One region of the Paenibacillus sp. FSL k6-2145 genome, then DNA from elsewhere that is predicted to be linked to it. Evidence: riboswitches for the same ligand, from Rfam matches in the RefSeq annotation. Region 1 holds a riboswitch; the other holds the start of a gene.
What was found. A riboswitch is a leader RNA that binds a small molecule or an ion and turns the genes downstream of it on or off. The one in region 1 is predicted to bind thiamine pyrophosphate.

Region 2: it holds a riboswitch for thiamine pyrophosphate, as region 1 does, so the genes downstream of both, NZ043_RS13760 (ECF transporter S component) here and thiC (phosphomethylpyrimidine synthase ThiC) in region 1, are expected to answer to the same signal.

Annotation. Positions count from the first base shown of each region.
Region 1 is NZ_CP150267.1:2,861,293-2,867,361, forward strand. It holds gene NZ043_RS12780 (alpha/beta fold hydrolase) at 1-435, opposite strand, end outside; gene NZ043_RS12785 (IclR family transcriptional regulator) at 795-1,538, shown strand; TPP riboswitch at 1,689-1,802, shown strand; gene thiC (phosphomethylpyrimidine synthase ThiC) at 2,223-4,007, shown strand; gene NZ043_RS12795 (hypothetical protein) at 4,542-5,228, opposite strand; gene NZ043_RS12800 (hypothetical protein) at 5,406-5,573, opposite strand; gene NZ043_RS12805 (zinc ribbon domain-containing protein) at 6,043-6,069, opposite strand, start outside.
Region 2 is NZ_CP150267.1:3,092,993-3,099,061, forward strand. It holds gene NZ043_RS13745 (radical SAM/SPASM domain-containing protein) at 1-546, shown strand, start outside; gene NZ043_RS13750 (pectate lyase) at 896-1,564, shown strand; gene NZ043_RS13755 (copper amine oxidase N-terminal domain-containing protein) at 1,737-2,690, opposite strand; TPP riboswitch at 2,852-2,960, shown strand; gene NZ043_RS13760 (ECF transporter S component) at 3,375-3,968, shown strand; gene NZ043_RS13765 (ABC transporter ATP-binding protein) at 3,969-5,540, shown strand; gene NZ043_RS13770 (energy-coupling factor transporter transmembrane component T) at 5,515-6,069, shown strand, end outside.

The DNA of each region.
Region 1 (6,069 bases):
GCCATAATCGAACATGACCACGTTGAACCCAAGTTGATGGGCATAATGTGCCAGGTCATACATGGGTACCCATGTTTCTTCACGATTGGCACCATAGCCGTGACTGAAAATAATCGTTTTGCTTGCAGCATTGTCAGCAGGTATATACCATCCCTGCATCGTCCGGCTGCCATCTGCTGCCGGGAACGTGATGTCTTCGTACTTCATGTTCTTGGCCTGCATCGGATTGGAGAAGACCGGCGCTACCGTTGGATTGGATAATACCCATGCGATGTAACCATGCAGTGCAATAAAACAAAACAGTAGAAAAAATACAACGGAGAGCAGCAACGCTACGATAATATGTTTGAACCGAATCAGCCTCGGTGATAGGGAAGAGGGCAGATCGGACACTTTTGTTTGCAGCGGGGCTTCGCTCTGGGATGTTGGATACATGAATGCCCCTCCTTTGAAGTTCAGTTGAAGATAACAACGACATGAAAAGAGAATTGCGTCGATTTCAGAGCCTGCTTCAGAGCGATATCTTAATGTAATATATCTTTATCGTATGTTCCAGTATAGTCAAAGTCAATTGATTGAGGGCATTTGTTACGCAATTGTTATATAGTTCTTAAGATATATGGGTAACATTACCTTAGTGTGTAAATTACAGGGGATTAAGTCTTATAAAAAGGAAAAATTTACAGGTTGGCCTATTTCGATTTTGGCTCTTTTTGGTTTACAGATGAGACCGTTTCTCATATAATTTATGTAACCAAGTTTCATGTGATGAAACATGAGGAGGGCATTATGCCATGGAAGATCGCAAGTTAACCGTCCGGGCTGTGGAACGGGCGCTGGATATATTATTATGTTTTACCACACGCAGTGATCTAGGACTCACCGAAATTGCCAGCCAGATCGGCCTGCACAAAAGTACAGTGCACCGTTTGATGGCTACGCTGGAGGATCGAGGGTTCGTGATCCGTGATGCAGCAACAGAGAAGTACCGACTTGGCATCCGAATCTGGGAGCTGTCAGCTCATATGTCCCGCAGTGACGATCCTGCTATTCTGCTGTTGCCTGCGATGGAGCGACTGAGAGATCGATTGGGGGAGACCGTGAGTCTGTACCTGCGTGATGGGAGTGAACGGATACGGATTCAGGCTGTGCAAAGTGATCAGGCGATTCGCCGAGTCGCCCCCGTTGGTGTTAGACTCCCGCTGTCTGTGGGCGCTTCCAGCAAAGTTTTGATGGCGTTTGCCACGGACGAGGATCGTGAAGAACTGATGAACGGCCCGGAATGGCCGGTGTTTATTGATCCCGCGGTGTATTTGGCGCAAATGGGAGATATCCGGGATAACGGATATGCGACGAGTTATGAGGAACGTGAGCCGGGAGCTGCCGCGGTATCTGTACCGATTATGGATCGCAGAGGCAATATTGCAGCTGCGCTCTCGGTCTCAGGGCCTGTCAGTCGACTCTCGCAGGAGACATTGCATGAATACGCACCTGTATTGAAGGATGCTGCTACGCAGATGGGGCTCATGTTATCCTGATGTTTATGTAAGTTTTTTTCTCCAATGGAGTTTGATCATTTGGAATATAAAGGTTGTTTTTATGTTCCGGTTGCGCTACTCTGTAATGGACGGCCCTACGGGGCCAGCTTCATTGAATATGAACGGCGGCTTATGTAAGCCGCAACTTACTAACGTTACTGGGGGAGTCCGAATTGTCCGGACTGAGACGGAATCGCATGAGATTCCGGACCCTTTGCACCTGATCTGGATCATACCAGCGTAGGGAAGTAATCGGCGATATGACCTCAACCACCTCATGATGTGACCCTTGTAGTCTCCGTTAAGGAGCTGATTGAAGGTGCATTATTGGTGATGGACATAAAAGTCGGTTCCTTCGGGGACCGGCTTTTTTATATACAGTGAACGGGCGATATAGCGCGTACTCCATTGACTTCTTTTTTCAATAACCTGCGAAAGTGGGCTTGTATGATGAGAGAGAAGTCACCATAGATTCATGATCTGTGGCAGCCTCCGTCTGTTGTTAACTGTACATGAAAAGTGTCTCCCCTGGTCTGGCGTAGGATCGCTCTTTCTTCTCTGCATTGCGCATGATTTGGGACAGGTACGTAAGTAAGCTAATGACGATACCAACCAAACAAGCGACGAACACTGAGGAGGAGACAAGCGAACATGAGTACAGGAAATCAAACGGGACAACAAGCGATGGAGCAGGAACATAACGGTCAGCAGGTGGAAAAAGAAACAGGAGCGGCCGGACGGATTCAGCCCTTTCCGGGCAGCCGCAAAGTCTACATTCAGGGCTCACGGCCGGACATTGCTGTACCTGAGCGTGAGATAGCCCTTCATGACACGAATACTCCCCAAGGGGTGGAGCATAACGAACCGCTACGTGTCTACGATACGAGCGGGCCGATGACCGATCCCGGATTTCATGCCGATATCCGTGCAGGTCTACCAGCCCTGCGTACCCGCTGGATCACAGAGCGTGGCGATGTTGAAGCTTATCAGGGTCGTACGGTTAAACCGGAGGATAACGGACTAAAGCCCGGAGGGAAGAGAGCTGGAGCCGAAGAGTACCCTGGATTGCGTGGCAAACCGCTGCGAGCACAGACAGGACGCTGTGTGACTCAGATGCATTATGCGAGGCAGGGAGTCATTACGGCAGAGATGGAGTTTGCCGCCATTCGTGAGGGCGTAGAACCGGAATTTGTAAGGCAGGAGCTGGCGAGTGGACGTGCGATTCTGCCATCCAACATCAATCACCCGGAGAGTGAACCGATGTTAATCGGTCGTCATTTTCACGTGAAGATCAATGCCAACATAGGTAACTCTGCCGTATCTTCCTCCATCGAGGAAGAGGTGGAGAAGATGACCTGGGCGGTACGTTGGGGATCGGATACGGTGATGGATCTGTCCACAGGCAAAAACATTCATACCACCCGGGAATGGATCATCCGTAATTCACCTGTGCCGATTGGTACGGTGCCGCTGTATCAAGCGCTGGAGAAGGTGAATGGCGAAGCGGAAGCTCTGACCTGGGAGTTGTACCGTGATACGCTCATTGAGCAGGCAGAGCAGGGAGTGGACTACTTTACGATCCACGCAGGTGTACTGCTGCGTTATATCCCCATGACCGCCAAGCGGATGACAGGCATTGTGTCTCGCGGTGGGTCCATTATGGCAGCATGGTGCCTTGCGCATCATCAGGAGAATTTTTTGTACACCCATTTTGAAGAAATCTGCGAGATTATGAAAAGGTATGATGTGGCGTTTTCGTTGGGAGATGGACTTCGTCCAGGCAGTATCTACGATGCCAATGACGAAGCTCAGATGGCGGAACTGGCTACGCTCGGGGAACTGACGCAGATCGCATGGAAGCATGATGTGCAGGTGATGATCGAAGGGCCGGGTCACGTGCCGATGCATAAGATCAAAGAGAATGTGGACTTGCAGATGGAGATATGTAAAGAGGCACCGTTCTATACGCTGGGGCCGCTGACGACCGACATTGCTCCGGGATACGACCACATCACATCCGCCATTGGTGCGGCCATGATTGGCTGGTTCGGCACGTCCATGCTCTGTTATGTTACACCAAAAGAACATTTGGGCCTGCCCAACAAGGATGATGTGCGGGAAGGGGTCATCGCCTACAAGATTGCAGCCCACGCCGCCGATCTGGCAAAAGGCCATCCACGTGCTCAACGCCGGGATGATGCATTGTCCAAGGCGCGCTTCGAATTCCGCTGGCGTGACCAGTTTAACCTGTCACTGGACCCTGAACGTGCGCTGTCCTACCATGATGAGACGCTGCCAGCAGAAGGGGCCAAAGAAGCTCATTTCTGCTCCATGTGCGGACCGAAGTTCTGTAGCATGCGCATCACGCAGGACATTCGTGCCTTTGCCGCGGATAAAGGATTGTCCGAGAATGAGGCTGTAGCAGCGGGCATGCAGGAAAAGGCCGAGGAATATCGGACACGTTCCTAAGCGCCGGTACAGCGCAAGCTGGGCAGTCTGACATCGTTTGTAGGTGAGAATACTGCTATTATGTCGTCTGCTTCATCTTACTGATCAGCTTCCTGATACTTTTTATCAGCATTATGGTTGATTGTCTAGCAGATGTTTAATAAAATGAATGTAAGTAAACACCAATAAGAGTAGCCAGGCCAATGGCTACTCCTGCACAGCATTTGCGGTGGGTATTCCTCCGAGTGCAGCAAGTTCAGATGAAGTGACCCGTCAGGCCGTCAACCTGTGGCGGGTCACTTCTTTTTACGATCGATGTATGTCAGGAGCGCAATAATTAACATCGCGAACACGATTACGTCGTTAAAAGAGAAGTTCATAGGATCACCTCCCACTGGAGGCAAGCCTATTTCCCACCACAAATTGGCTGTACAAAGTGATTATACCATTTGAAATGCTCTTGTTCGAGAGCATTTTTATTTTGCAAAAGGAAGCAATATAGTAGTTTTCACATGATTTTAGCGATTGTAATATTTCACTCCAAACCCGCTACTACTATCGAGCCACACCCAAATTATTCTCCAAATACGCCGCAAGCAATGCCAGCGGGCTATGGATCGGAATACTTCGATCTACTGTAACCTGTGCAGCAGCGGGAGCCATAGATAGTTGGGCTGCCACTACCGTTTTACCCGGATACTGCTCAGCAATCTGCTGTAATCCTTCACGTACCGCTTCGAGATACCCTTGCTGATCTCCACGCATAATCAACTCAAATGTCCCCGGGATGCACACCGCTTCCGTCTGAGATGTCTTGGCAACGTGTAGTTGCCCATTCTCATCCTCTTGCTGTAATGCCTGATTCACCCGTGCCATCGTTCCTTCAATGGTTGCCGGGTTGGTGAATGCTATTATGTAATCTCCCGGTATTCGCCGCATCTCCTGCAATAACGGATCATCTATGCCGATCACAGGCACAGGGACCTGTGTGGCTTCCTGCTCCAGTACTGTCGCAAACAGGGTACACGTGACCAGAATGGCATCGGCATGACACTCAGCGATCCATTGGAGCGTCTGGGCTACCTTCTCGCGAATGACGACATCGGAAAAGTCAGCGTCATGTTTAAGACGATCCAGACCTGGATCGACGTAATGGACCAATTCAACTTCATAAGGAGCAAGCGTCTCTTCAATTAAGGCGATGTTGGAATAATGAGCGTGAAAACAACCAATGGTGATCATGTGCTAAGTCCCCTTTTACAGTTCGTATATGTCATGGATCTCTTAGATATTTAAATCATTATAGGAAACATGCCTAAGAACTGTACAGTCATTTATGGCTCAACGCCAATAACCGCCCTTCCGCCAAGTAGCGGAAAGACGGTTCATAATCGGACAGGCAATCGTCCGGCTTTCATTTTATCTAAGAGAAGGAGAAGCATTTTTCTTCGCCATTTTTTGCTGTAAAATTTCATGAAAGGATAGACCTTGAGTGTTCTCATTCTCCTTTTTAGGAGCAGTGGTCGCCGTGTTGCGCGGATATTGGTGATGGTACGGGATCATTTGCTGAATAGGCATGCGGATCATCTTGGTTCCTCCTTTGATGCGTTTTTTTGTGAATTATGTATTTCGACTGGTTACCATGCCAGGTTCGCATATAGGTACATGTGACTTGTTAGACGAAATAGAAGATTTTAAGACGTAATTCCAATTGGATTGTAGTGATTTTACCCGGTTTTAAGGAGATGTAAACGTTTTTAGGGAAATTCAGGAGTAAAGGACCTGATATGAAAGGTTTGATATGGGAGGATCGAATCGGTTGTTATGTGAATAGTCCCAATTTTAAGGAAGTCAATGGTACCCGCATATGAGGCATATTGTCTGGTTAAATGATGCAAAGCATGCTAACTAACTTGGTACCATGGTCGGGTTGTTTAGGTGGTAATGTAGTTCCGGATATAACAAAAAAAACTGCCGAGTGTACTCGGCAGCTTGCGTGATATGAAGAAGGATGCGAGGAAACTTTGATCCGGTCTGAGGTGGTATCGTGTTGGTTTTATCTACTTTGGTGAACAGCGATGTA
Region 2 (6,069 bases), 230 kb from region 1:
TTCGATGGGCATGAAGGTTCAACAGATCGTGACGGATATCTGCGTCATATTTTGTCCTTTGTACATGAGGCCGTTAAGCACAATGTCATCATCTCTTTCCGACTGTGGAATCTGACGCAGGATAACTTCACGAATGCTCAGATGAATCGAAATCGGGAGACCCTTGAAGTGCTGGAACGTGAGTTCAATCTGGACTTCCGCATTGAGGAAAAAGTGGTTCCAGGCAGCGGGGTCAAAATTGCCCCAAATGTATACCTGAATCAGGACCACGAGTTCCAGTGGCCAAGTCTGGATGCACCTGAAGATGATGGCAAAGGCTTCTGCCATGCATTGCGTGGTCAGGCAGCTGTGCTTGTGGATGGAACGGTGGTTCCATGCTGTCTCGATGGCGAGGGTGTAATTAACCTGGGTAACGTGCACGAGAAGTCATTCTCGGAGATTATTGAGGGTGAGCGAGCGAACAATCTGGTATATGGCTTCTCCAGGCGGGAAGCTGTGGAAGAGTTGTGTCGAAAGTGCGGTTATCGTCAGAGATTCGGAGCCTGATATCTTATATCAGCAAGCCAGAAGACATTCAAGATCACACATTTGGAGACAAATGTAGTGGTCTTTCTTTGTTACCGGGGATTAAAGTGAGGGGTACATTACGTTACAAATGAGCATACCGTAGGTTGATATCAGCATATTGCTTGAGGGACCTGATATGCAAAAAATGCCGATATGAGAGGGATTGTGCGGTGTCATGATATATCTGATCTAATGATCATTCTAGTTACCTTCCTTATTTGGTAGGATTAGGTTGTGGGTCGGACAGAGGTGCACCTCTGACGAACTTCCAGAACAAGCTTAGGCTTGTACACTACCAAAAACGAGAGAATAAGGGAGGAATAAAATTATGAAAAAAATGTTGACGTTGTTGCTGTCCGCTGGTTTGGTTGCTTCTATATTTGGTGCCGTTCCGGCTGCGGCTGCACCTACCGTTGTAAATTCAACCATTGTGGTTCCAAAGGGCACGACCTATGACGGCCAAGGTAAAACATTTGTAGCCAATCCTTCCACACTGGGCGACGGATCTCAAGCTGAGGGTCAGAAACCAGTCTTCCGTCTGGAGGCAGGGGCCACGCTCAAAAACGTAAACATTGGATCACCAGCTGCTGATGGTGTTCACTGTTATGGCAACTGTAATATATCGAATGTAGTCTGGCAGGACGTGGGCGAGGATGCACTGACATTGAAGTCTGCCGGAACGGTTAACATAACCGGTGGGGCAGCGTATAAGGCTTATGATAAAGTGTTCCAGATGAATGCAGCTGGAACAATTAACATCAAAAATTTCCGTGCAGATGATATTGGCAAACTGGTTCGCCAAAATGGTGGGACTTCCTTCGCAGTTAACATGACGCTGGATAACTCTAACATTTCCAATGTGAAAGATTCGATTATGCGTACAGACAGCAGTACATCACAAGGCAAAATTACGAATACCCGTTATTCCAAAGTACCAACGTTGTTCAAGGGGTTTGCTTCAGGGAAAACGAGCCAGTCTGGGAACACGCAATATTAGACAGGAGATTGAATCGCTGGAGTTGGTAAAAGTTTAAGCTTTGCTTGTAATAAAATATAACGCCAAAAAGAGCGTCCCAAGGTCATTGCCACAATGACTTAGAGGGCGCTCTCTGTAATGCAGATGTCATAGTATAGTTTTGCTGAGTGATGTTTTATAGAGGATGCTCAAATTATTTCTCTCCCGGAACTCCAACGATGACTTTGCCTTTCTCGGGGACAACAGAACCGGTATCAATAGAGCCCAATTTGTTCATGATTTCGTAAAAGGTTTCTTCAAGCATGCGAGAGTACTTGAATGATACGAGTGTTTGACCTGCTACGGAAGGACGAGTCCCTGCTTCAGCAACGGCTTTGGTTTTAATAAAGAACAGGTCACCGATGGTTCCGGCACTTTTGCTGATGTTGGCCTGCCACTGTAGCAAGGCACTTCCATTTTTAAGGATATAATAACTAATTAGATCGTTATCCTCAACAACGAAGAAACGATCTTTTTTGTCTTGTTCAAAAATGTATTCAATGGATGAATCCACTGGACCCAAAGGGTTGCGAATGTCCAGACGTGCTTGTCCCAGTTCAGAAAAGCGGGGCAGATGCAGTGCGGCTTCACGCGCCACAGTCAGATCGGAACTGTTATATTCTTTTACAATCGTAGCATCGGTAGTGTAAATGTAGGCTTCCTTGGCCTTCTGGTTCCACTGCACATTGGCACCAAAAGCTTCACCGATGGCACGGAGCGGAAGCATCGCTTTACCATTCACCAGAATCGGCGCTGAGGATAATGTCGCATTCTGACCGTTTTTCTTCATTGTTTTGCTGTTAGGTGTAAGGACATACTTATCGCTGCCTGTCTTAATGCTGATCTCTTTTGTTTTGTTATTGTAACCAAACGTATAGTTGCCGAGGAATTGAAGCTCCGTCAATGCCACGTACGTAATACCCTGCCGTATGACAACATCATATTGAGCTTGAACATTGTTAATATAAGCTGTCGGTTTAGGCTTGGTTGCTGCGGCTTCCGCCACAGTGGATGAGAGTAAGGCAGGTGCCGTGCCTGCGGTGAGTATCGAAGCGGCAAGGACCATTTTCCATGTTTTAAGCTGCCAAACAGAGTTGTAATCTTTCATCACTATCAATCTCCCTTCTAATGTTTAAGACGGACTGCATAACCTAAATGTTTCATATTATGGAAAGTGAACCATCCGATGTCCTTTTCCCTGTTACCCCAAATAAAGCTTTTTCTAGGGATTGCCACAAATACCCATCTGATGTACATTAGAAGCAATGAAAAAAGTGAACCGGGAGCTCAATGAAGTTGGGCTGAGAGAGTGGCCTTGTGCCGCTGACCGTACATCTGATCTGGGTAATGCCAGCGTAGAGAACATGGATTTGCGATATGTAAGGGTGAATTATGGGAATGAACGTGGATGAACAACAGATCTCTTTGAACTGTGGTGGTGTATCTGCCAGCGCGAAGAGGGAATTGTTGATATTCCGTATTTTCGACATCCATCTGATACATTATTGTGAGGATTGTATACTGCGCGTAAGGCCTTCCCGGAACCGGGAAGGCTTTTTCGTTTATTTTTAGAGGTTGTTCAAAAAGTCTGCTTTTGATTACGAAGGATGCCTGACGGCATCATCAGCATCGAAGATGGAATTCAGCCGAAATGTCCGTTGCTCGCGTAGTTTTCCCTACGCTCCGCTACTCCATTTCTAGCTTCATCCCATCTTCTTGGTACTGAAAACCAGTCTTTTTGAACACACACTTTTACAACCCTCACAGGGAACAGAGGAAGGACGTAGAGAACATGGCAACAACAGCAGGCAACAAGCGATTGAAACTAACGGATATTCTGGTAACCATCGTGATCGCAGTGGTATTTGGGGTGATTTACAAGATATGGGGACCTACATATGACTTGATGAAACCATTTGGCGTTCATGCGGAGCAGATGATCTACGGCATGTGGTTTATGGCGGGCACGTCTGCTTTTGTTATCATTCGTAAACCAGGCGTGGCTATTCTTGCCGAAGTTGCGGCTTCAACGGTAAGTGCCTTTCTGGGCAGTGAATGGGGCATGTCCACACTTGTATACGGTCTGTTGCAAGGATTGGGAGCCGAGATATTCTTCGCAGCATTTTTGTATCGAAAAACCAATCTGTTTGTCACCTGTCTTGCAGCCATAGGAGCCGCAGCGGCTTCGCTTTTGCTGGATTATCAATACGGGTATATTGATTCACTCTCGGCCTGGAATTATACGTTATTTATCGGATTCCGCTTCATTGGAAGCATCTTGATTGCCGGAGTGTTCGCTTATTATCTCGCAAAAGCATTGGAACTGACCGGTGTAACACGCTCCCTCAGACCGGTATCCAAACAGGATTATGAGGCGTTGGATTAGATGAGCGGAGAGGGAAATTCGCAAGCGGTAAGTGTGACAAATCTAAGATGCAAGTTCCCGGGAGAGAAAGCCTTGGTATTTCAAGGCTTGTCTCTTTCTGTGCGTCAAGGAGAGAAAGTGCTGTTGCTTGGCCCGAGTGGCTCCGGTAAATCGACGTTATTGCAAATTCTGAGCGGTCTGATACCACGTTCGGTTGAGATTCCGATGAAATGTGATGATATCCAAGTTCCCGCTAAAGCAGGAGTGGTCTTTCAAGATCCGGATACCCAGTTCTGTATGTCCTTTACGGATGAAGAGATCGCATTTGTTCTGGAAAACCGAAATATTCCACGTGAAAAGATGCCGGCTCTGATTGAATATTATCTGAAACAAGTGGGGTTATCCTTTGAACAGAATCGTGTATTGATCCAGTCCATGTCTCAGGGGATGAAGCAGCGTCTTGCGATTGCTTCGATGCTTGCCATGGACCCGGAGGTATTGTTTTTGGATGAACCCACTGCACTGCTGGATGATGAGGGCACTTCCCAAGTGTGGGATACCGTTAAACGGATCGCCAGTGACAAAACAATCATCATTGTTGAACACAAAATAAACAAGATTGTGGATATGGTCGACCGCATCATTGTGTTGTCACCTGAAGGAAAGATTGTGGCGGATGGGCCAGCGCAGCAGGTATTCACGGATGAACGAGGCAAGCTGAAGGCTTATGGAATCTGGTATCCAGGCATATGGGAGGAGCAAGAGCTGGCAGCTAAGGAAGAAGAGGGAAGTGCTTTTGGAGAACTTCAAGTGTGTGTGGATCACGGCATCTCAAACTTGGAAGCACAGCAATCGTCTGGCTTATCCGTTACACCGGGTATATCCCCCATATCTCACGTCTCATCCTTATCACCTGTATCACCCACCTATCAGCCTGCACTGGACTTGAAGCAGTTCACCGGATGGCGTGGGAAAACACCCTTCATTCAGGTCGAGCAGGCCAAAGTATGGCATGGAGACTGGATTGGTATTGTCGGAGCTAATGGAGCTGGAAAGAGTTCATTGTTGTTATCTCTGATGAATATCCTGAAAACAACAGGTCATTATGAGGTTGAAGGCCAGCCTTCTGGCAAAACGGAGCAGCTTGCAGATCAAATCGCGTTTGTATTTCAGAACCCGGAGTTTCAATTTGTGACTAACACCGTCGCGGAAGAAGTGGAATTCTCATTGCTGGGGGGCAGGCTTACAACGGAAGAAAGACTTGTCAGGACTGATCATATGTTGAATCAATTTGGATTAATCGACCTGTCCGAGCGTCATCCCTACCAATTATCGATGGGGCAGAAACGACGCTTGAGCGTTGCCTCTGCACTGGTGAGAGAGCAGCGAATACTGCTGTTGGATGAACCTACTTTTGGACAGGATGCCCGCAATACTTTTGCCATGTTAGCACAACTGGAGCAATTGCGGAGAGAGGGAACAGCTATTGTTATGGTTACCCATGATCGTGAAATTGTAAAAAGATATTGCACCCGAATCTGGACGGTAGATGAGGGGAGGTTAACTGATGCAATTGTCGTTTCCTCACCGTGAAACCTGGCTTCATAACGTCAATCCGGGATTAAAGATGATCATTCTGACGATGATGTTTGTTATCGTTATCCTTATCCACAATCTGAATGTAATGGCCAATGTTGCTGTGGCGATGATGTTATTACTGTGCTGGACAGGTCATCCGTGGTATAAATTGATACTGTACGCATCACCATTCATTCTGGTGTTTATCTCCACGTCTACAGGTATGATGATGTTTGGTAAGGGCGAGACCACATGGTATAAATGGGGACTGATTCACATAACCGAAGAGAGCTTTTATCGCGGTCTACACTTGGGTTTTCGCTCGCTGAGCATGGCAGCGGCTGGGTTATTCTTTGGTCTCACGACCAAGCCGGTACGGCTGTTTTATTCCCTGATGCAGCAATGGAAGCTTCCTGCAAAATATGCCTATAGCTTTCTGGCCGCGATGCGCATGATCCCGATTTTGCTGGATGAATTCCAGACGCTCCGTTACGCTATTCGTATACGTGGAACACGGCAACGTGGCTCTCGCTGGAACGTGTAT